Regions from separate parts of the Psychrobacillus sp. AK 1817 genome, predicted to be linked through region 1. Evidence: riboswitches for the same ligand, from Rfam matches in the RefSeq annotation. Region 1 holds a riboswitch; each other region holds the start of a gene.
What was found. Region 1 has a riboswitch for lysine ahead of D0S48_RS12635 (transporter substrate-binding domain-containing protein). Riboswitches for the same ligand answer to the same signal wherever they lie in the genome.
Positions count from the first base shown of each region.

Region 2: linked by a shared signal. The riboswitch ahead of D0S48_RS18690 (Na+/H+ antiporter NhaC family protein) and the one ahead of D0S48_RS12635 (transporter substrate-binding domain-containing protein) in region 1 are both predicted to bind lysine.
Region 3: linked by a shared signal. The riboswitch ahead of D0S48_RS20175 (aspartate kinase) and the one ahead of D0S48_RS12635 (transporter substrate-binding domain-containing protein) in region 1 are both predicted to bind lysine.

Region 1 is NZ_CP031739.1:2,539,477-2,546,754, reverse strand. It holds gene D0S48_RS12655 (sensor domain-containing diguanylate cyclase) at 1-299, opposite strand, end outside; gene D0S48_RS12650 (alpha/beta fold hydrolase) at 316-1,119, opposite strand; gene D0S48_RS12645 (amino acid ABC transporter ATP-binding protein) at 1,284-2,018, opposite strand; gene D0S48_RS12640 (amino acid ABC transporter permease) at 2,036-2,797, opposite strand; gene D0S48_RS12635 (transporter substrate-binding domain-containing protein) at 2,910-3,746, opposite strand; lysine riboswitch at 3,875-4,057, opposite strand; gene safA (SafA/ExsA family spore coat assembly protein) at 4,966-5,574, opposite strand; gene pgeF (peptidoglycan editing factor PgeF) at 5,875-6,636, shown strand; gene D0S48_RS12620 (M3 family metallopeptidase) at 6,775-7,278, shown strand, end outside.
Region 2 is NZ_CP031739.1:3,742,892-3,750,169, forward strand. It holds gene D0S48_RS18675 (sulfite exporter TauE/SafE family protein) at 1-514, shown strand, start outside; gene D0S48_RS18680 (bifunctional metallophosphatase/5'-nucleotidase) at 560-1,933, shown strand; gene yunB (sporulation protein YunB) at 1,976-2,746, shown strand; lysine riboswitch at 2,797-2,979, shown strand; gene D0S48_RS18690 (Na+/H+ antiporter NhaC family protein) at 3,064-4,626, shown strand; gene lipA (lipoyl synthase) at 4,721-5,656, shown strand; gene D0S48_RS18700 (YutD family protein) at 5,671-6,012, shown strand; gene D0S48_RS18705 (DUF3055 domain-containing protein) at 6,060-6,326, opposite strand; gene D0S48_RS18710 (DUF86 domain-containing protein) at 6,412-6,873, shown strand; gene D0S48_RS18715 (TIGR01457 family HAD-type hydrolase) at 6,860-7,278, shown strand, end outside.
Region 3 is NZ_CP031739.1:4,025,193-4,032,470, reverse strand. It holds gene D0S48_RS20185 (succinate dehydrogenase cytochrome b558 subunit) at 1-277, opposite strand, end outside; gene D0S48_RS20180 (YslB family protein) at 569-982, shown strand; gene D0S48_RS20175 (aspartate kinase) at 1,044-2,264, opposite strand; lysine riboswitch at 2,369-2,544, opposite strand; gene uvrC (excinuclease ABC subunit UvrC) at 2,588-4,378, opposite strand; gene trxA (thioredoxin) at 4,431-4,745, opposite strand; gene D0S48_RS20160 (electron transfer flavoprotein subunit alpha/FixB family protein) at 4,876-5,853, opposite strand; gene D0S48_RS20155 (electron transfer flavoprotein subunit beta/FixA family protein) at 5,941-6,714, opposite strand; gene D0S48_RS20150 (enoyl-CoA hydratase) at 6,736-7,278, opposite strand, start outside.

The sequences.
Region 1 (7,278 bases):
TCTATACCTTCTCGATTTGCTTTTTTTCCATTTAACAATACTGGAACGCTTTGACCATCCTTATGCAGTAGACTTAGAAATAACTCTTCGACGTGTCCGTATAATCGAATATAGGGATAAAAATAAGTATGAAATATAAACTTATTAGTCTTAGACATAATTGTTTCTATATGCTTTTGAGCAATCTCTTCATACATAAACCCTGTCATTTGAAGGAAGGTTTTATTCATATCGATTAGCATACCTTCTTGGCTGATAGTAACGTAACCACAAGGCGCAAGATTTAAACGCTCATCCATACATATACCATTCCCTTCACTGCATTTGGTAAAGATACTCTTTAATCAGCTGTATTGTTTCATGTGGGTGACTTAGATGAGGATAATGTCCCTTCACATCCATTATTTTAAAATCACTTTTCTCAATATGGCGATGTAAGTATTCCCCTACCTGAATAGGAACAATACTATCTTCTGAGCATTGGATGATTAATGTTGGAATAGATGATTTCTCTAAATCCTTACGATGATCCGAAAAGAATGTCACCTCTGCAAATTGCTTTGTAATCTTCGAGTCGGTTGAGCTAAAACTTTTTTCTACTTCTTTTGCCACTGCAGGGTGCACGTCATTAGCGGCTACTATTGGAGCCATATAGCTTGCCCATCCTATAAAATTCATCTCCATCATATCTAACATTTCATAAATATCTCTTTCTTCGAACCCTCCAAAATACTCGCTATCATTAAGATACCTTGGGGATGGACCAATCATAACCAAACTTTTAAATGCCTCAGGTTTTTGAATGGCTGCTAGCATACCAATCATGGAGCTAACGGAATGTCCCACAAAGATTACTTCGTGTAGCTTCAATGCCTCTATTATATCTAGCACATCTTGAACATAGCCTTTAAGTGAACCATATTTCTCGGAATTATAAACCTTTAAATCTGAATCTCCTGACCCAACATAATCAAACAAAACAATTTGATATTCTTCTTCAAATGAAGGGACAATATGTCTCCACATGGTTTGATCACACCCGAAACCATGGGCAAACATTATTACTTTTTCCTTGTTCCCGATTACTTTTACATTATTACGTTTTAGTACTTCATTCATGAAAACACCTCTAGTTTTTTTCCTTATATAAAAGGCTTCCTCTTCTTTTAAAAGGGAAGCCTTACATAGATTTGATAATTTATCCATTGCATATATTACCAATATACTATTTTATCTATTTTTTTTCTACACAAAAAGGTGAATTGATACTAACAACCTAGAGTTTATTTCAATGTTCTTTTTAAGAATTCTCTCGTTCGATCCTGTAGAGGATTGTTAAAAATTTGCTCTGGAGGGCCTTCCTCCGCAATAACTCCCTTATCCATAAAGACTACTCGATCGGAAACCTCCTTGGCAAATTCCATTTCATGAGTAACAATTAACATTGTCAAACCAGTGTTCGCAAGCTCTTTCATGACTTTTAACACTTCCCCCACCATTTCTGGGTCAAGTGCTGATGTAGGCTCATCAAAAAGCATTACATCAGGCTCCATTGACAAGGCTCGTGCAATAGCAACTCTCTGCTTTTGACCTCCGGACAATTGCTTTGGTTTAGCATTGACGTAGCCATCCATGCCTACAACGTTTAAGTATTTCAGTGCAATTTTCTCGGCTTCTTCCTTAGAACGCTTTAATACCTTTACCTGTCCAACTGAACAGTTACCTAACACATTGTGATTATTAAACAGATTAAACTGTTGAAAAACCATTCCAAGCTTCGTTCTGTAGGAATGGATATCGTGCTTATTATCGAGAATATTCTCCCCTTGATAAATGATTTGCCCACCACTTGGCTTTTCCAACAAATTAATGCAGCGGAGAAGAGTCGATTTTCCCGATCCAGAATAGCCAATGATGCATACAACCTCGCCTTTTTTAACAGAGAAATCGATATCTTTTAATACTTCATGTGCTCCAAAGGATTTGCTTAAATGTTGAATTTCAATTACTTTTTCCATAGTTGCTCCTCCTTTGTTTACTGATTTTCATGTGGACCTTTTGGTAGGACTGCCATTTGCATCGGTTGACCAATGACTGTATAGTTTTCAGGTCCATCCAATTTCTTCTCAAAATGACGTAATATCAAGGTAACGGCAAATGTCATGATGAAATACAAGATACAAGCTACAAAAAATGACTCAAAATATCTAAAGTTATTTCCTGCAACTGATTTTGTTTGGAAATACAGTTCAGTGACTCCGATTACATTCAACACAGAGGTATCCTTAATATTAATGATAAATTGGTTACCTGTTGCAGGAAGTATATTGCGGATAACCTGAGGTAACACAATATGAAGCATCGTTTGAATATGCGTCATCCCTATTGCTTGAGATGCTTCAAATTGACCCTTGTCTATGGAAATAACTCCGCCTCGAACAATCTCCGCCATATAAGCACCCGTGTTAATAGAAACAATGAAAATAGCAGCGAGTAGACGATCCATGTCTAATCCAAAGGCCAATGAGGAGCCGTAAAAAATAACCATTGCTTGTACTATCATTGGTGTGCCACGGAAAAACTCTATATAAATAGAGAGCATTAAGTTAACCAGCTTAAGAAAGTATCTTTTAATCCCCTTTTCTGGCATAGGAACAGTTCTTATAACTCCTGCCAGCAAACCGATGATAGCTCCGAAGATTGTTCCAATAATGGATATTAAGAGGGTTACTCCGGCTCCTCGTAAAAACATTGGCCAATTATTTGTAATTATGGATATAATCCATTCTAAACTCATAGTCTTCCTCCTTACATACTAGCTGACCCCATAAACACACTTACCAAGGAAAGTAAGTAAATGCTGTAAATAATGAAACGGCTGCAAAATAGTAGCAGCCGTTGTTATATGCTTATTCTGCAGCTGGTTGATTTAAAATAGCATTGTCCATAATTTCTTGTCGCTCTTCTTCTGAGATTCCTGCTAAAATTTTATTGATTTTGTCTGTTAAGTCACTTTCCTTTTTCAATCCTACTGCAACGGCTGTTTCCTCTTCATCTGCCACGAATCCTTCTGTAAATTCGATCATTACAAATTTATCATTTGCTGATGAAGCACTAATCCCTTCTGGACGTTCAGATACATAGCCGTCAATCATTCCAGATTCTAGTGCCACACGCATTGCAGGAAAATTATCTGATGCCGGTTGTTTTTTTACTCCTTCAATTTGGTCAATAACTCCGTAGTGAGAAGTATTTAATTGGCCAGTAATTTTCGCTCCCTTAAAGTCTTGAATAGAGGTAGCATTTTCAAATGCCCCGCCCTTTTTTACCACCATGACAAAGTTGGAAGTATAATAGTTTTCGGAGAAATCAATTGTTTTTTTACGCTCTGCAGTTGGTGACATCCCCGCAATAATTGCATCAATTTTGCCGGATGTTAGGGCTGGGACTAAACCGTCCCATTCCGTTTTAACAACAACGAGCTCTTTACCTAAGCCCTCAGCTATTTTTTTAGCAATTTCTATATCGTAACCACCAGCATATTCTGCATTACCGTCAATTTTTACGCCACCATTTTTGTCATCCATTTGAGTCCAGTTAAATGGTGCATATCCTGCTTCCAATCCTACTGTAAAAGTATCTAAATCAGAAGCTGATCCAACGCTTTCTTCCTCTTTTGTTCCACAAGCTGCAAGCAGTAAAATGGTTGATAGTAATAATGTTAAAGTGAATAGTCTTTTTTTCATCTCTATTAATCTCCTTTTTTAAAATTAGTATATGTATGCAAGCATACAAAAAGGACAACCGTACAAAAAAAGACCTGAGATAGACTCAGGTCATATATGTATGGTTGCCCTAAATCCTCTACTTTTCCCCATGAGATAGCACACCATTATAAACCGGGACGTTTATAACGGACAGTCCTGCAATTATTCACTGCAGACCCAGCATGTAATAATGAGTTTATTACAAACTTCGGCGACATTTCCTTCTCCCTAGCATCACAGCTACTCAAGCTCCACTAAGGACTGTTAAATATCGCGCCTCTACCTCACTTCTATAAAGCGAGGTTATATTCAATTATTGTTCATAGTCTACAACAGAGATTTTCATCTGTCAACATGTGTTCTATTGATTAAACAAAATATTACTATTATTGAGATTGTAATCTCTATAGAATTATTTCATTACCTATTTTAAAAAAAAGCTAATAATCTGAGGAATTGATAAGAAAAAGTCTGCTAAAGTAAACGCATTTTCAACTTTATCAGACTTTTTCTATTTCCCTTTGGGCATAGGTTCCGAGGGGGAGCGATAAGCCATCACCTTGGCTGCGCCTCGTTTGTGATGTCTTATCTGTCTCAGTCGTCCCATAAGAGCGCCGCCTGCCGCTCCAATCATAAGTTTTATAGTAAAGAGAAAGGAATATAGATAAAACTAACTCAATTATTTAAAGCTATTAATAAAATACTTTTCACTTTGACTATTTGATTAACACGTGATGGTTGATTTCCGCTCTCGGCGGACGCTTTCCGTGGGGTGAGCGATAAGCCATCACCGTCGCTTGCGCGTCGTTTGTGATGTCTTATCTGTCTCGTTCATCCCACCGGAGTCGCCGCCTGCCGCTCCAATCAAATAAAGCCCGCTTTAAAGCCTCCATATACATTCTTGGATCTCTTAGACCATTCGTTGATTGGTTGAAGCCCCCTTCTAGGAGAATTTCCATTTTGAACGTGAAGAAAAATGTTTCACATGAAACTTTATATTATAAAAAAACATGAGATAAGCTGGTTTCACATTACAAGCGACAGTATGGCTTATCGCTATGCTCCACAGAAAGAATTCGTTTAAAGCGCAACTTTAGCTATTTATAATTTATGCTTTTCATTCTTCTCATCTTTTCGGTAAACCGCAAAAAAAGAGCGCAAATGACTTGGCTACCACCTTCATTTGCACCCTTTTCACTTATTTTTGTATAAACATTTGCGTCCAGTAGTTACCGTCTTTTACATAACCTACACCAATATGAGTATAGTTTTTGTTTAAGATGTTGGCTCTATGACCTTCACTGTTCATCCACGCATCTACTACTGCTGCGGCTGTTTTTTGACCCATAGCAATATTTTCTCCTGCAGATTTATAGCTTATTCCAAAATTCTTCATCATTGTAAATGGAGTTCCATAGACAGGACTAGTGTGACTAAAATAGTTTTTATCGTGCATATCCTGTGATTTATATTGCGCTACTCTTCCAAGCTCCCAATCATATTTTAATGCTGAAAGACCCGCATTTGCTCTTTCCACATTTACAAGTTTAATTACTTCTTGTTCCATATTATAAGAATCATTTGTAGGGACATTTATTTTTTGACCTGGATAAATAAGGTCCGCATTTTCTAATTGAGGATTTTCCTTAATTAATTCTGAAACACCTGTTTGTGTCTTAACAGCAATTTTCCATAAAGAGTCTCCTGAAACAACTGTATAGGAATTAGCGGCAAATGCAGACATAGGCATTAATAACATCAGTGATAGTAGCGCCACAATAGCTACTTTAATTTTTTTCTTAAACATTGTAATCTTCCTTTCCTTCTTTAACTCTACTAATATAGTAAATGAAAAAAAGAATCGAAATCATCCCTTAATAATTGGATGTAATTTTACAGGTATATTACAAAAGAACTCAACAGAGAAGCAAAGCTCGGTATTAAACGAATTCATGCTTGTTTGAAGGTAACATTTTTGAAACATTCAAGGAGGATAATTCCTTTATAGACAAAATCTTTTCGATTTATCCCCTCTTAACCCGAACTGATTATACTGCTCTCCTATACAACTTCTATGGATTATACTATAGTAAAAATGGGTGATTATATGAGTATTAGAAAATATTTAGATAACGAGCGTTATGTCCTAGGAACGACAATGAAAGATGTTACTGCTCTAGAAGAGAACAACATGGCTTTACACATTTGTGAAAATCCTGAGTATATATTAGAAAATCGTAAGAGATTGGCGGAGCAACTGCAATGTGATTTGGATGATTTTATTTGCGCCAATCAGACACATAGTGCTAATTTCCATAAGGTAACTGCAGCTGATAAGGGGCGTGGCGCAAGGCTGTTAGAAACTGCCATTAAGGATAAAGATGCTCTTTATACATTTGAACCAGATCTTTTGTTATGCAGTTTTACAGCAGATTGCGTCCCTGTCATTTTCTACAATGAAAAAAATAATCTGGTGGGAGTAGTACACTCTGGCTGGCAAGGAACGGTCAAAGAAATTACAAGGAAGCTGTTTGAGTATTTAAAACAACACGAACACTGTAACCCAAATGACTTTCATGTACAAATTGGCTCTGCACTCAGCCAAGAAAAATTTGAGGTAGATGAAGATGTCTATAAAAAGTTTAAAGATTTAGGCTATGCGAACGACTTTATGTACTATAAAAATGAAACTGGTAAATTTCATATCGATAACCAGCTCACCGTCCAAAAGCAATGTGAGCTTGCTGGTATTCCACTTGAACGTATTTCAATCGATCGAACATGCACATTTTTAAACCCTGATGGTTTCTCTCATCGAGAAGACAGAAATACAGGTAGACATTTAAGTTTTATCATGCGGAAGAAATAATTTTTAAAACACATCACTAATTGAGCTGATGTGTTTTTTTTATTGAAGACATCCTTTTGAATTAAATTACTCTTTGGAGTAATTTATATCTCCTTTAAAAGTAATTTATATTAAAATAAAGGAAAGGGGTGTATTTTTATGGAAAATAAAAAAGAGGTATATGAGAGTTTGTTACACACATTAGAAGATAATCTCTTACGCTTTTCACATGCTCAAACATGGATGGAGCAAGACGTATTCTTACAAAGAATAAATGAAGACCGGATCCAGATAGAATGCATACACAATGAAGCTAATTTAAACTTTAGGCAAGATAGAAATAATCTCAACTTCAAGGAAATACATGATAGTGTTACAGAAAAAAGAATTGATTATGATTCATTTAATCTGAGATTCTATGACAAGTTACTACAGTCTAAGTTTAAAAAGGAGTTAAAAAAGAAATGGGGTGAGCAGCTTTTTCGAATAGCCCGAATTAAAACAAACACTTTTTCAAAAGATATAATAGAGGACCTTAGAAAAGAAAATCAACTAATAAACGAATATAATCAATTATTAACGAAGCTTAAAGCAAATTACAAGGGAGTAGAGGTCTCCATAACTAAACTTCGAATTTACATGTTTTCTTCTGACGATATGGTA
Region 2 (7,278 bases), 1.2 Mb from region 1:
CCTCCCATCATTTAACCTATACTTTGGTATATTACTCGTTGTCCTATCTATTCTATTGCTTGTTCGTAAGTATTTGAAGCCAGTTCAATGGTTTGTTAATCACGGTAAGCAGCGGACGTTTGAGGATGGAGAAAATACATATGTATATGGTTTTCCGATTTGGTTTGCCGTTTCCTTAACGTTTGTAATTGGCTTTGCCTCAGGGTTATTTGGAATCGGTGGAGGATCGATGATTGTACCTGCTATGATTTTGTTATTTCTTTTTCCTCCACATGTTGCAGTGGGTACTTCCATGTTTATGGTGTTTTTATCGTCTATTGTCAATTCGGCAACCCATATATCATTAGGAAATGTTCCATGGCTATATACCATACCCGTTATCCCTGCTGCATATATTGGTGCTAAGATCGGTGCAAAGCTGAACAAAAAGTTGAACTCGGAAACACTAGTAACTGCCTTACGGATAGTGTTACTGTTACTTGGAATCCGCTCCATTATTGATGGGCTATTTTAAAAGAAAATTATAAAATGGTTAAAACATATGAAAGAGGTGGAGAGGGTGAAAGAGACGATTTATATTTATCATACAAATGACTTGCACAGTCATTTGGAAAATTGGCCTTCAATCCATCACTTTCTTTCAAATAAAAGAAAGATGCATGAAAAGAAGGATTCCTATCTTATTTTAGATATCGGGGATCACGTGGATCGCTCCAATATTTATACAGAAGGAACTCTGGGGAAGGGCAATGTAAAGCTTTTAAACGAGGCAAAGTATGACTATGTGACAATTGGTAATAACGAAGGGATAACGCTTAGTCATGAGGAATTAGACTCTTTATATACAGAAGCAAATTTTGAAGTAATTGTTTCAAATTTTACTAACTTGGATGGAGAGATTCCTAATTGGGTAAAGCCTTACAAAATTCATCAAACCCCCTCTGGCATTAAAATTGGAATTGTTGCTGCCACTGCAGATTATGGCGTTTACTATGAAAAACTTGGTTGGCATGTACAGGACCCTATACCACGATTAAAAAATGTGTGTAAGGAAATTTCCTCACAAGTAGATATTCTAATATGTATGTCACATTTGGGAAAATCACAGGATGAAATTCTGATTGAACAAATACCCTCATTGGATCTTATTTTAGGCGCTCACACCCATCATTTGTTCGAGGAGGGGAAATGGTTAGGGAACACTTTGCAGGCTGCTACAGGCAAATTTGGTATGTATATTGGACGTGTAATATTAGAGTTTGATCATATTAGCAAGAAGATTGTTTCTAAAGAGGCTAAGGTATATCCGACCGACGAGCTACCCGTACCTGAATATGCAAGCCAACTCCAAATGCGTTGGGAGTATGAAGGAAAAGCCCAGCTTTCTCATACTGTATTTAATAATCCAGTAAAGCTTGAAAAAGAATGGTTTCATGAATCTGAGCTCGCTAAATTTTTTGGGAAAGGGTTGCTCGAATATACAGGTGCTGATTGTGCAATGTTCCCAGCGGGTATATTTTTAAAAGATTTACCGGAGGGACCTGTAACTGCAGGAGACTTACATCAATGTCTTCCTCATCCTATTAATCCTTGTATCATTACATTAAGTGGAGCAGATTTACTAGAGATCATTGAGCAATCAAAAAATGATAAATGGCCTCACCTCGAGGTAAAAGGATTAGGCTTTCGTGGTAAATTCTTAGGTAATGTGTTATTTGAACAAATAGTTGAAAGAGAAGATGGTGTTATCTTAATACAGGGAAGTCCGTTAATTATTCAGGACACCTACCGGCTGGCAACTTTGGATATGTTCACATTTGGATATTTCTTTCCTTCCTTTAAAACAGCAAAAAAACAATATATTATGCCAGAAACAATTCGAGACGTTGTGAAATGGTACGGAATAAAGGAAGAGCATAAGTGCAGGGCATAAAAGACCTTCTTGTTACATAAAAGTAATGAGGAGGTTTTTTCGTTGTTTTATCGAAAAAAGAAGAAACGTTATATATTTTTTAGCACTCAACGTAAATTAGCTATCTTTTTGACATGCTTTCTATTGTCGGTAGCTTGGGTGTTTTATTACATAAATGCCCAACTGACTCCAACTTATTTAGATTATGCAGAAGTACAAACTAATAAGATTGCCTCTATGGTAATTAGTAAAGCGATTAATTCACGTACGGCAAATGTGTTAGACGTAAACGATATTATTGAAGAAGTTCCTTCAGATAGTAAAAATATGGTGACGACTAAGTTTAATACGGAGATTATCAACCGAGTACTTTCTGATACAAATAGTTTAGTGCAATCTCATTTGGAGCAGGCAGAAAAAGGTAATCTTTCTAGCCTTCCCTACTTGGATGATATTGAATATGATAAGCATACGATGGAAGATCAAGGTGGGGTAGTATTCTTTGTGCCGATGGGGCAGGCTACAAATATACCTCTAATCGGAAACTTAGGGCCGAAAATTCCAATTCGTTTCCATGTAATAGGTAATGTTCAGTCCAATGTAGTGCCTACCATAACAGAGTTTGGAATAAATAATGCTTATGTAGAAATTAGTATTCATATTAAAGTAAATGTACAAATCATTGTACCGCTGGCAAGTAAGATGAGTGTAGTTGAACAAAATATCCCTGTTGCAATGGGCTTAGTACAGGGTCAGGTGCCTCATATTTACACCGGAGGAGATGGGTCTGCTGCTCCATCAGTAGAGGTGCCAATACCATTGCCGAAAGATTAAAAAAAAGGCGTTTTTTATAAAACCCTGTTAGAATAGAAAGAAATGAATAATGAATAGGTAGAGGCTGCGAGGCTTAAGAGTAATTTACAGGAGGTTGACACCGTTGATCGTAGATGAAAGGAAGCTTTGCCGAAGCTAAGTATTGATAGTCATAAGATATTTAGTTGGGGTTATTTTGAACAAAAATAACACTGTCATTTATACGCCAGTATAGATGGGGAGCTACAAATGAAGTAAGTATTTAGCTTATATTTCATAATCAAGCCAACCTATATATATTTATAGGTTGGCTTTTCGATTTTTAAGGAGGAACAGTTTTGGAGAATACTATTTTTTCGTTAGTGCCACCATTATTGGCAATTATTATGGTTTTAGTGACTAAAAGAGTTTTACTTTCATTGGGAGCGGGGATTCTTTCCGCCGCATTACTTGTAGAGAATTTTAACCCAGTACAATCTTTTCTTTTATTATGGGACTCATTTAAAGTATCCTTTTGGGATGGTGGGTTAAACGTATATAACATATATATTTTAGCTTTTATATTATTATTAGGAGTAGTAACAGCTTTCGTTAGTCTTTCCGGTGGTAGCACAGCATTTGCTGCTTGGGCTATCAAAAGAATCAAAACAAAAAGAGGATCTAAACTTTTAACTGCTTTTTTGGGGATTATCATTTTTGTGGATGATTATTTTAATGCATTAGCAGTTGGACAAATCGCAAGACCAATTACAGACTCTCACAAGGTTTCTCGTGCAAAGCTTGCTTATTTTATCGATTCCACCTCTGCACCGGTTTGTGTAGTGTCTCCAGTCTCTAGCTGGGGAGCTTTCCTAATCAGTCAGCTAGGAGTGATTTTTGCTACACATGCGGTGACTGATTATACACCGCTGGAGGCATTTGTGTTAATGGCACCGATGAACTTCTATGTAATCGCGACATTAGCATTGGTCTTTTTTACAGCATGGACTGACTTTGATTTGTTTGAGATGAAAAAGCATGAAAGACGAGCGATGGATACAGGCGTACTTTTTGACCCGGAGAAAACAAATCCTGGAGATTTAGAGGGTGATTTCCCGGAAAATAATTATGGTAAGGTGATTGATTTATTACTTCCTATTATTTCTTTAGTGGTTGTCACTTTAGGAAGTATGTTTTGGACAGGTTATAGCCTTTCAGGAAAAATTTTAGACATCTTTATAATCTTTGAACATACAGATGTACCTCTTTCGTTATTTATAGGGGGACTGACAGCTAGTATAATCGCAATGATTTTATATATGCGCCAATTTAAAACGAACCCAGAGGCAAACATGACTTACGTGTGGAAAGCAATATGGACAGGTGTTAAATCTATGCTTCCAGCTATTTTGATATTAGTGTTTGCTTGGTCGTTGTCTTATTTAATCACAGCTTTAGAAACTGGAGCATTTTTAGCTACTTTAGTTACGGAAAACAATGTACCAGTAGGTGTGATACCTGTATTAATGTTTGTGTTAACAGCATTTATGGCTTTTGCAACTGGATCATCTTGGGGTTCTTTTGGTATCTTACTTCCTATTGGAGCGAGTATCATCATGGCGATTGAGCCTCAATTATTGCTTCCAGTCTTAGCTGCTGTTTTAGCAGGAGCAGTTTTTGGAGACCATTGCTCACCAATCTCCGATACGACCATTATGTCTGCAACAGGAGCAGGTGTTAATGTAATTGACCACGTAATGACTCAGCTGCCCTATGCTATTATTAGCGCAATTATTGCAGCAGTAGGTTACTTGGTACTAGGCTTAACAAGCTCTGTCATGATAGGGTTATTAACAGTTATAATTATAATTATTTTGTTATTTGCCTTTTGGTCGATTAGAAGCAAAAGAGTGGTTCAATAGTTCTGCCCGTTGATTTTAGAAGGTTGTTTGAATTCTAATAATATGGTACATTGACATCAGTAAAGTCAGATTAATGGGAATGGGGTATGGAATCGTGACAGCGTGTAAACCGCCAAAAGAACAGCATGAACGCAAGCCTGACTGGCTAAAAATAAAGTTAAATACCAATGAGGATTACAAAGGCTTAAAAAAATTAATGCGTGAAAATAATTTAAATACAGTTTGTGAAGAAGCAAGATGTCCAAACATTCATGAATGCTGGGGATCGCGACGTACTGCGACATTCATGATTTTAGGAGCTGTGTGTACAAGAGCTTGTCGTTTTTGTGCTGTAAAAACAGGTCTTCCTAACGAGTTAGACTTAGCAGAACCAGAACGAGTAGCAGATTCAGTTGTCATTATGAATCTAAAACACGTAGTTGTAACAGCGGTAGCCCGTGATGATTTAAAGGATGGTGGTTCGGAGGTCTTTGCAGAGACAATTCGAGCAATTCGTCGAAAAAATCCTTTTACAACTATTGAAGTATTGCCTTCAGATATGGGTGGTATTGAGCAAAACATTCGTAATATAATGGATGCTAAGCCGGATATTCTAAATCATAATATTGAAACAGTACGACGTTTAACTCCAAGGGTTAGAGCGCGTGCTCAATATGACCGATCTTTAGAATTATTAAAACGTGCCAAGGAAATGCAACCGACTATTCCTACGAAGTCTTCGTTAATGCTAGGTCTAGGGGAAACATTTGAAGAAATTATCGAGGTTATGGACGACTTACGTGCTCACGATGTAGATATCATGACTATTGGGCAGTACTTACAACCAACAAAGAAACACCTTAAAGTACAAAAATATTATTCACCAGCTGAGTTTGGAGAATTACGTAAAATTGCCATGAGCAAGGGCTTCTCTCATTGTGAGGCAGGACCACTTGTAAGAAGTAGTTACCATGCGGATGAACAGGTAAATGCAGCAGCGAAGCAACGACAACTGCAAGGTGAGGAATTACTAGCTATTCAAAATAGCTAATGGATGGTGAGCGAATGATTATTGCTGAAGGTTTCACTTATGAAGTGATTGAGGATTTTCGAGAGGCTTTTAAAGAAGAAGCATTTATAGAGCGTTATAGTGAGATTTTAACGAAGTATGATTATATAATGGGCGACTGGGGCTACGGTCAGCTTCGTCTAAAGGGCTTTTTCGAGGATCGAAATCATAAAGCAACATTTGATACGAAAATTAGCACTATGAAGGATTACTTATACGAGTATTGTAACTTTGGTTGTGCTTACTTTATTGTTAAAAAAACAGGGGTAGCACCAAAAACAGTTCCACTCGAATTAGTAAAAGATAAGAAAGAAAACCTTGAGCAAGATCAGTTATGATCTGCTCAAGGTTTTTCTTTTTGTAAAAATCTATACACTATTCTACTTTAGCTCAGTAATTCTCTTAGATAATCTCTTAGCTCCGTTGCTTCAGCTTCAGATCTATTAAAAACATGCTCTAAGTAGCCTGGTTCTTCCACATCATCCGACCCAATAATAGCTGATCGATTGTATTGAATGTCCATCACAAGTACCTTACCGAAAAATCGAGAACTCTGGACAATTGCTAAATCATATCGCTGGCTTTCTCCAGTAAATCCAACGAATCTTGTTTTTGTATCTTCGACGTCATCATACAAGAAAAATCGTTCCACCCTTGACACTCCTTCCTTACCTATGAATTATGGTACTATAGAATAGAACTATATATCAACTGACCAAGAATTAGGAGGCTGTACAATGTATTTTGTGGACCGTAAAAGTATTGCAATGACATTGAAGCATATGAGAGAATTGCTTGACTTAATAGATAGTAAAAAAGATTGGAATGAAAATAGTATAACGAAGCTTGCATTAGAGCGAGTGGGACAAAATATGATTGAGTCCATTATAGATGTAGGTAACTCAATGATTGATGGCTTCATCATGAGAGATCCAGGTGGCTATGATGACATAATTGATATTTTGACTGATGAGAAAGTAATTACAGCAGAAATGGATGCGCCTTTAAAAGCTGTTATTGAAATGAGAAAAGAGCTTGTGAGACATTTCTTTTCCGTAGACCATAAGCAATTAGAAAGTGTTCTAGTGAAAAATCTCCCTTATTTACAACAGTTCCCAGAAAGAGTAGAAAATTATTTAATCAATGAGCTTGGGCCAGTTTCAGCATTTTTACCGGAGGACTCCGATGTCCGCCTATAAAGGATACTTTTTAGATTTAGATGGAACTGTATATAAGGGGCTAACGCCAATTCAGGAATCTGTAGATTTTGTACATTATTTGCAAAACAATGGAATCGAACCTTTTTTCGTTACTAACAACTCTTCTATGACTCAAAAGCAGCTACAAGCGAAGCTAGCGAAGATGGACATACATACTACTGAGGAGCAAATTATCTCTTCATCGATTGCAGCTGCTAATTACATTGCCGAGCATTATCCTGCAAAAAGCGTTTTTATGATCGGAGAGAAGGGCTTGGAGGATGCATTATGTTCTGTAGGAATTGAGCCAACGGATGACTTGGCAGAGGTTGTTGTCATGGGAATAGACCATAAAGTCAATTACGAAAAGCTCGCACAAGCTTGTTTGTCAATTAGGGCTGGAGC
Region 3 (7,278 bases), 1.5 Mb from region 1:
TTCTTAATGTGCCATATCTATTTGGATTGTACTTAACAGTAAATGCAATATAGATACCATAAAATGCATGGAATAATAAAGGAATATAAATTACGAAAATTTCCAGCAATAGCACAAATGGAAGGCTTTCCATAAAATGAGTAGCTTTGTTAAAAGCCTCTTCTCCTCTTGTAGCAAAATGGTTAACTACTAAATGTTGCGTCAAAAATAATCCAACTGGAATAATCCCTAGTAAAGAATGTAATCGACGCATGTAAAATTCGCGATCTTTCGACAAAACAGTAACCCCCCTCAGATTTCCAATTAGCGATGATTAAATTATTGTAATAGAACAATAAATCATCACATGTTCACACCTTCTTGTTACGAATTTATGACATATCCATTGTACTCTCATCATTTTGGAGCGTCAAGGTATGTTTCTTTATTTTATTCATCTTTCAGACACATTTCCCTATAATGATTAGATTAACTTTTCACAAAGTATTCCATCCCCGAGAAAAATTTTATGTTAAAATAGATTCATAGTTTTTTATTTACATTTTCTTTTAGAAAGAAGGGTTGCTGCTTGAATGAAAAAGAACATTCACATGTAACTTCCTTTGGATACGAAATAATAAGAGATCACGTGCTTGCTTCTATTCTCGGAAAACATGAAAAAGATATTTTATACTGGGCAGGTAAAGACCTCGCTCGTAAATTTCCTCTCTATTCAATGGAAGAAGCCATCTCTTTCTTCCAAGAAGCTGGTTGGGGAAAGCTTGAATTAGAAAAGACTTCAAAGGATTCGGCTCATTACATATTAGAAACCTTTAATTTGCCTCAAAGTGGGATTAGCAGAAGTCATAGACTAGAGGCAGGTTTTCTTGCGGAGCAGCAGCAAAAAATTGGCGGCTATGAGACCGAGTGCTATGATGAGCTTGTCAAAAAAACTGGAATGGTCACTTTTCATATAAAATGGGATTTAAAGAGTTCGCGATAAAACAGCATGTATACAAAAAAGAGGATTGTAGGTAAAACGACAATCCTCTTTAAATATAGAATTATCGGCTGATAGCCAATTCAAATTCATTATGCAGGGCATTAGCAGCTTGGATCATATTACCCTGGGGGACTACTACAGAAACTTTAATCTCTGAGGTGCTTACCATTTTGACAGGTATGTTCTCCTTACTAAGACGGTCAAACATTTGGGCCGCAACACCTGGATTAGATACCATTCCTGATCCTACTATCGATACTTTAGCTAGGCCAACCTCAAAATCAGCAAAAGTAAAACCTAAAGTTTTTTTATTTGTTTCTAAAACCTCAATTGCTTCTGAGAGTGATTCCTTTTTGATAGAGAACGAAACTGTAGGCTTCATTCCCTCAACGATTGATTGGACAATAATGTCAACGTCTATATTATTATTAGCAAGTGTAGTGAAAATGGAAGCTAGCGAACCATTAAAAGGCACTTCATACTCTATAGTCAAACGTACTATATCTGATTCAAACGCTACCCCACGTACTACTAAATTATTTTCCACATCTACTTCCTCCTTTAAAATTGTTCCTTCTGTTTCTTCATAGCTTGATCGTACTCTAAGTGGTATTTTATAATTTTTAGCAAACTCCACTGCTCGGGGGTGCAACACTCCAGCGCCTAAATTGGCTAACTCTAACATCTCATCATATTCCAACTGCTCTAGTTTTCTAGCATCTAGTACATAACGAGGATCTGAAGTATAGATCCCATCTACGTCTGTGTAAATATCACATATTTCTGCATCTATCGCAGCTGCAACAGCAACGGCAGTAGTATCTGATCCTCCTCTTCCTAAGGTAGTGATTTCCCCCGTCAAAGAAATCCCTTGAAATCCTGCAACAATTACTACTTTGTTTCCTTCAAGAAATTCATTTATCTTGTTGCCATCTAGTTGACTGATCTTCGCATTTCTATGTACATCGTCTGTTTGGATGCCTGCTTGCCAACCTGTGAGAGATAGGGCTTCCACACCAAGTGAGTTCAATTGTATTGCAAGCAAGGACATCGTCACTTGTTCCCCTGTTGACAACAACATATCCATCTCTCTTTTTACAGGACTATCGGTGATTTTACTTGCCAACAAATTTAAATCATCAGTTGTTTTACCCATTGCAGAAACAACTACTACAATATCGTGGCCTTTTTCTTTTTCATTTTGAATCCTTTTTGCGACATTCGTTATTTTGTCGAGAGTGCCTACAGAAGTTCCGCCAAATTTCATAACAATTTTACTCATTAACCTATCTCCCCTTTTGTCTCTGTCGGGATACAATAAAAAAAGCTTTCCACAAGATTGCGGAAAGCTAACTCTTCTCATACACGGTCAAAAAACAATTGCCCATGTGAGATAGCCCTCCAGAATATATATTCTGACAATCCTGCATCTCTTAAATACAGAACCAACATAGAAAAGGAAAAGCTCTTCTATATTTCGGCGAACAACCCTTTCCTAATCCCTCAATGGATCTTTCATCCTCTTGATTAGTACTATTGCAATTCGCACCTCTATCTTCACTGTTTGAATAGTGAATATTAAATTGTTTTAAAGATAACATAAGATTATTCAGAAGACAATAAATTTTTCTGAAAATGAGCGATTAGATTATCTGCCAATTTACTAGGAAGCCCAGATTCGATTAACTCTTCCCTAGATGCAGCTTGCATTCGTTTAACGGAGCCAAAATGCTTGAGTAGTAGTTTTTTTCGCTTTGGTCCGATTCCTTCTATTCCATCTAATGAAGAAGCAATCGTATGCTTCCCTCTTTGTTGACGATGGAATGTGATAGCAAAACGATGGACCTCATCTTGAATCCTTTGTAATAAATAGAATGCCTCGCTAGTCCGCTTCATAGGTATAATCATTAAGGGATCACCATACAGCAAAGAAGAAGTTTGGTGCTTAGTATCCTTGGCTAGTCCTGCAATAGGTATATCTAAGCCCAATTCATCCTCAATAATTTCGCGAGCAGCCTCGATTTGTCCTTTACCACCATCAATAATGATAAGGTCAGGAAGTGGCAGTCTTTCTTTTAGGACTCTTGTGTATCTTCTTCGAACAACCTCGCGCATCGCTCCGTAGTCATCATGCTTGGCTGCTGTTCTAGTTTTATATTTACGATAATCTTTTTTATATGCTCTGCCATCAACAAAAACTACCATGGCTGAAACTGCATCTGTCCCATGGATATGTGAATTATCAAATGCTTCGATTCTGCTTGGCATGCTAATTCCCATCAACTGACCTAATTCCTCTACAGCCCCAATTGTCCGCTCCTCTTGACGTTCGATTAAGTGAAATTTTTCTTTCAGTGCAATTGAAGCATTTTTTTGAGCCAGATCTACTAAGTTCTTTTTTGCTCCCTTTTGTGGAATAATGACCTTCATTTGCAGCAGCTCAGACGCCAAATCCAAATCGGTAGTATTTGGGACGAATATTTCCTTTGGCTTGATGTGTTCAGGTTTGGCATAAAACTGGCCTAGAAACGTAAGAAACTCTTCCTCCGGGTCACGATACATCGGGAATAGAGACACATCTCTTTCTATCAGTTTACCTTGACGCACAAAAAAGACTTGGACGCACATCCACCCTTTGTCTACTGAATATCCAAAAATATCACGGTTCGTGAAATCATTCATCGTCATTTTTTGTTTTTCCATAACTTGATCAATGTGGGCAATTTGATCGCGGTATTCTTTAGCTCGTTCAAACTCAAGCTGTTCCGCTGCAGCGTTCATTTTTTCAGTCAGTTCTTTCTTGACCTTACCATGTCCGCCATTAAGGAAACTAGAGATTTCGTGAATTATTTCTGTGTATGTTGGTTCATCAATTTCCTTTACACATGGAGCTAAGCATTGACCAATATGATAGTAAAGACAAACTTGACTAGGTAGCTTTTGACACTTTCTTAATGGATATAGTCTATCTAGCAGCTTTTTCGTTTCATGGGCAGAATGGGAGTTTGGATAGGGTCCAAAATATTTCCCTTTGTCCTTTTTTACTTGTCTTGTAATAATTAGCTTTGGGTTCTTTTCCCCTGTAATTTTTATATATGGGTACGTCTTATCGTCCTTGAGCATGATATTGTATTTTGGATCATGCTTTTTGATCAAATGGAGCTCCAAAATCAATGCCTCTAGCTCAGACGATGTAACGATATATTCAAAGTCCACTATCTCTTGTACTAATCTTTGAGTTTTTCCATCATGTGAACCGGTAAAATAAGATCTTACACGATTTTTTAATACTTTTGCTTTTCCTACATATATAATAGTGCCTTGCCGATCCTTCATCAAATAACAGCCCGGTTGATCTGGTAGGATTGCACATTTCTGTTGAATTAGTTCGTTCATCTCATCACCTGTTTAAAAAAACCGGGCGCCTTAGAGGACCCGGTTTTTATTATTATGCGTTTTTCTCAACGAATTGAACTAGTGCTTCTTTTGGTTGGAAACCAACAGCTTTGTCTACTGGCTGACCATCTTTAAATAACACTAATGTTGGGATTGACATGATACCGAATTGACTTGCAGTCGCTTGGTTCTCATCTACGTCAACTTTAACGATTTTAACTTTCTCGCTCATTTCAGCATCCATTTCTTCTAGAACTGGAGCAATCATTTTACAAGGTCCGCACCATGTTGCCCAAAAATCTACTAATACTAATCCTTTTTCAACTTCTTGTGAGAAGGTTTGATCTGTTCCATGAACAATTGCCATATATAATTCCTCCTTTATTAACTCTAAATAGATTATAGCAGACAAAAAATGCTTCATCTACAATTTAGCTTACACACGTAAATTTCATTTATTCACACAAAAACTCGGCCCTTAAAGAGCCGAGCATTTTTTATGCATTCACTTTAAGTTTTTTGAATTCTTCTGTTAGCATCGGGATAACTTCAAACAAGTCTCCGACAATACCATAATCAGCGACTTTAAAGATATTAGCTTCTGGATCCTTGTTAATCGCCACAATAATTTTAGAGTTAGACATACCTGCTAAATGCTGAATTGCTCCAGAAATACCAGCCGCGATATAAAGGTCAGGAGTTACAACCTTACCAGTTTGGCCGATTTGTAGTGAATAATCACAGTAGTCAGCATCACAAGCTCCACGAGAAGCTCCAACTGCTCCACCTAACACGTTCGCAAGCTCTTTTAATGGTGCAAATCCTTCCTCACTCTTCACTCCACGTCCACCCGCAATTACAACCTTCGCCTCTGATAAGTCTACGCCTTCAGTAGATTTACGTACTACTTCTTTAATGATTGTGCGTAGGTTTGTGACGTCAACTGATAGAGAAGAAACGTCACAAGATTTGCTATCGTCTTTTACAAGTGGTGCGATGTTGTTTGGACGAATTGTGATGAACTTAATACCTTCTTTAACTTTAACTTTTTCAAAGGCTTTACCAGAATAGATTGGACGAATATATACTGCATCTTCCCCTTCTCCTTCGATAGCTGTTACATCGGAAATTAGACCGATTTGTAATTTACTAGCGATTTTAGGAGATAGATCTTTTCCAAGAGCTGTATGACCAAATACAATTGCTTCTGGGTTTTCTTGATCGATTACAGCCATAAAAGCTTGACCATAGCCATCAGAAGTATATTGTTTCAAGTGTGGATGTTCTACAGTAATCACACGGTCTGCACCGTATTTTCCTAGCTCAGCAGCTAAATCTTGAACTGCATCTCCTAGTAATACTGCTACTACTTCCCCACCGTCAGAAATTTGCTTTGCTGCAGCGATTGATTCATATGATACATTACGAAGTGCACCTTCACGTGCTTCCCCTAAAACTAATACTTTTTTAGACATGATTTGTTCCTCCCATTTAATAAATGATTCGAACCCTCTTTACTTAACAAGATAGTTCATAGATTACTAGAAACTTAACCGTAAAAGTTATACTACTTTCGCTTCTGAATGAAGTAGGCTCACTAACTCTTTTACTTGATCAGCTAGTTCTCCCTCTAAAACTTTTCCAGCTTCCTTTTTAGGAGGTAAGTAAATTTCTATTGTTTCTGTTTTTGCCTCTATGTCATCTTCATCAATATCAAGGTCATCTAATTCTAGTTCTTCTAAAGGTTTTTTCTTAGCCTTCATTATTCCCGGTAAAGAAGGATAGCGTGGCTCGTTTAAACCTTGCTGTGCAGTAACTAAAAGAGGTAAAGATGCTTCTAAAATTTCTGTGTCCCCTTCAACGTCACGTTTGATCGTAGCAGTTGTTCCATCGATTTCTAGGTTAGTAATAGTAGTTACATAGTTTATACCTAATAATTCTGCAACGCGTGGTCCAACTTGACCTGAACCGCCATCGATCGCAACGTTTCCAGCTAAGATTAAATCTACATCCTTGTCTTTTAAGTATTCGGAAATTATATGAGCCGCTGTGAATTGGTCCATTTCTTCAACATCATCTTCTGTATTGATCAGAACTGCTTTGTCAGCACCCATTGCTAAAGCTGTACGTAGTTGCTTTTCAGCATCCTCGCCACCCATTGTAATGACTGTAACTTCACCACCGTGTGCGTCGCGAACTTGGATAGCTTCCTCGATTGCATACTCATCGTATGGGTTGATGATGAACTCAGCACCATCCTCTTGAATTTTTCCACCACTTACAACAATTTTCTCCTCTGTATCGAACGTGCGTTTAACTAGAACATAAATATTCATGTTGAAGTCCTCCCAATATTGTTATTTACCTTTAAAGACAGGCTGTCTTTTTTCAATAAATGCTGAAATACCTTCTTTGGCATCCTCTGAAACAAATACTGTTCCAAAAGCGTTTGCTTCTGCTTTTACCCCTTCATGATAAGATGAAGTCTTCACAAATTGAAGCATTTCCAAAGCAGCCTTCACGGCAACAGGGCTTTTCGTAGCAATTTTGTTTGCTAGCTCCCCTGCTTTTTCAAACAATTCTTCCTCTGGGTAAGCATGATTAGCTAGCCCAAATGCTGCCGCATCCTTTCCACTGATTGGTTCACTTGTTAGTAGCATTTCTGCCGCCTTAGCAAACCCTACATATCGTGGAAGGCGTTGGGTACCAGCGAAGCCAGGTATTAAACCTAACTGTAGCTCTGGCAAACCAAGTTTAGCATTTTCAGCGACCAATCGAATATGACAGCTCATGGCCAACTCAAGTCCCCCACCAAGTGCTGCACCATGAATGGCTGCAATCACCGGTTTTGGAAATGTTTCGACTCTTTCGAATATAGTTTGTCCGCTAGAAGCTAGCTT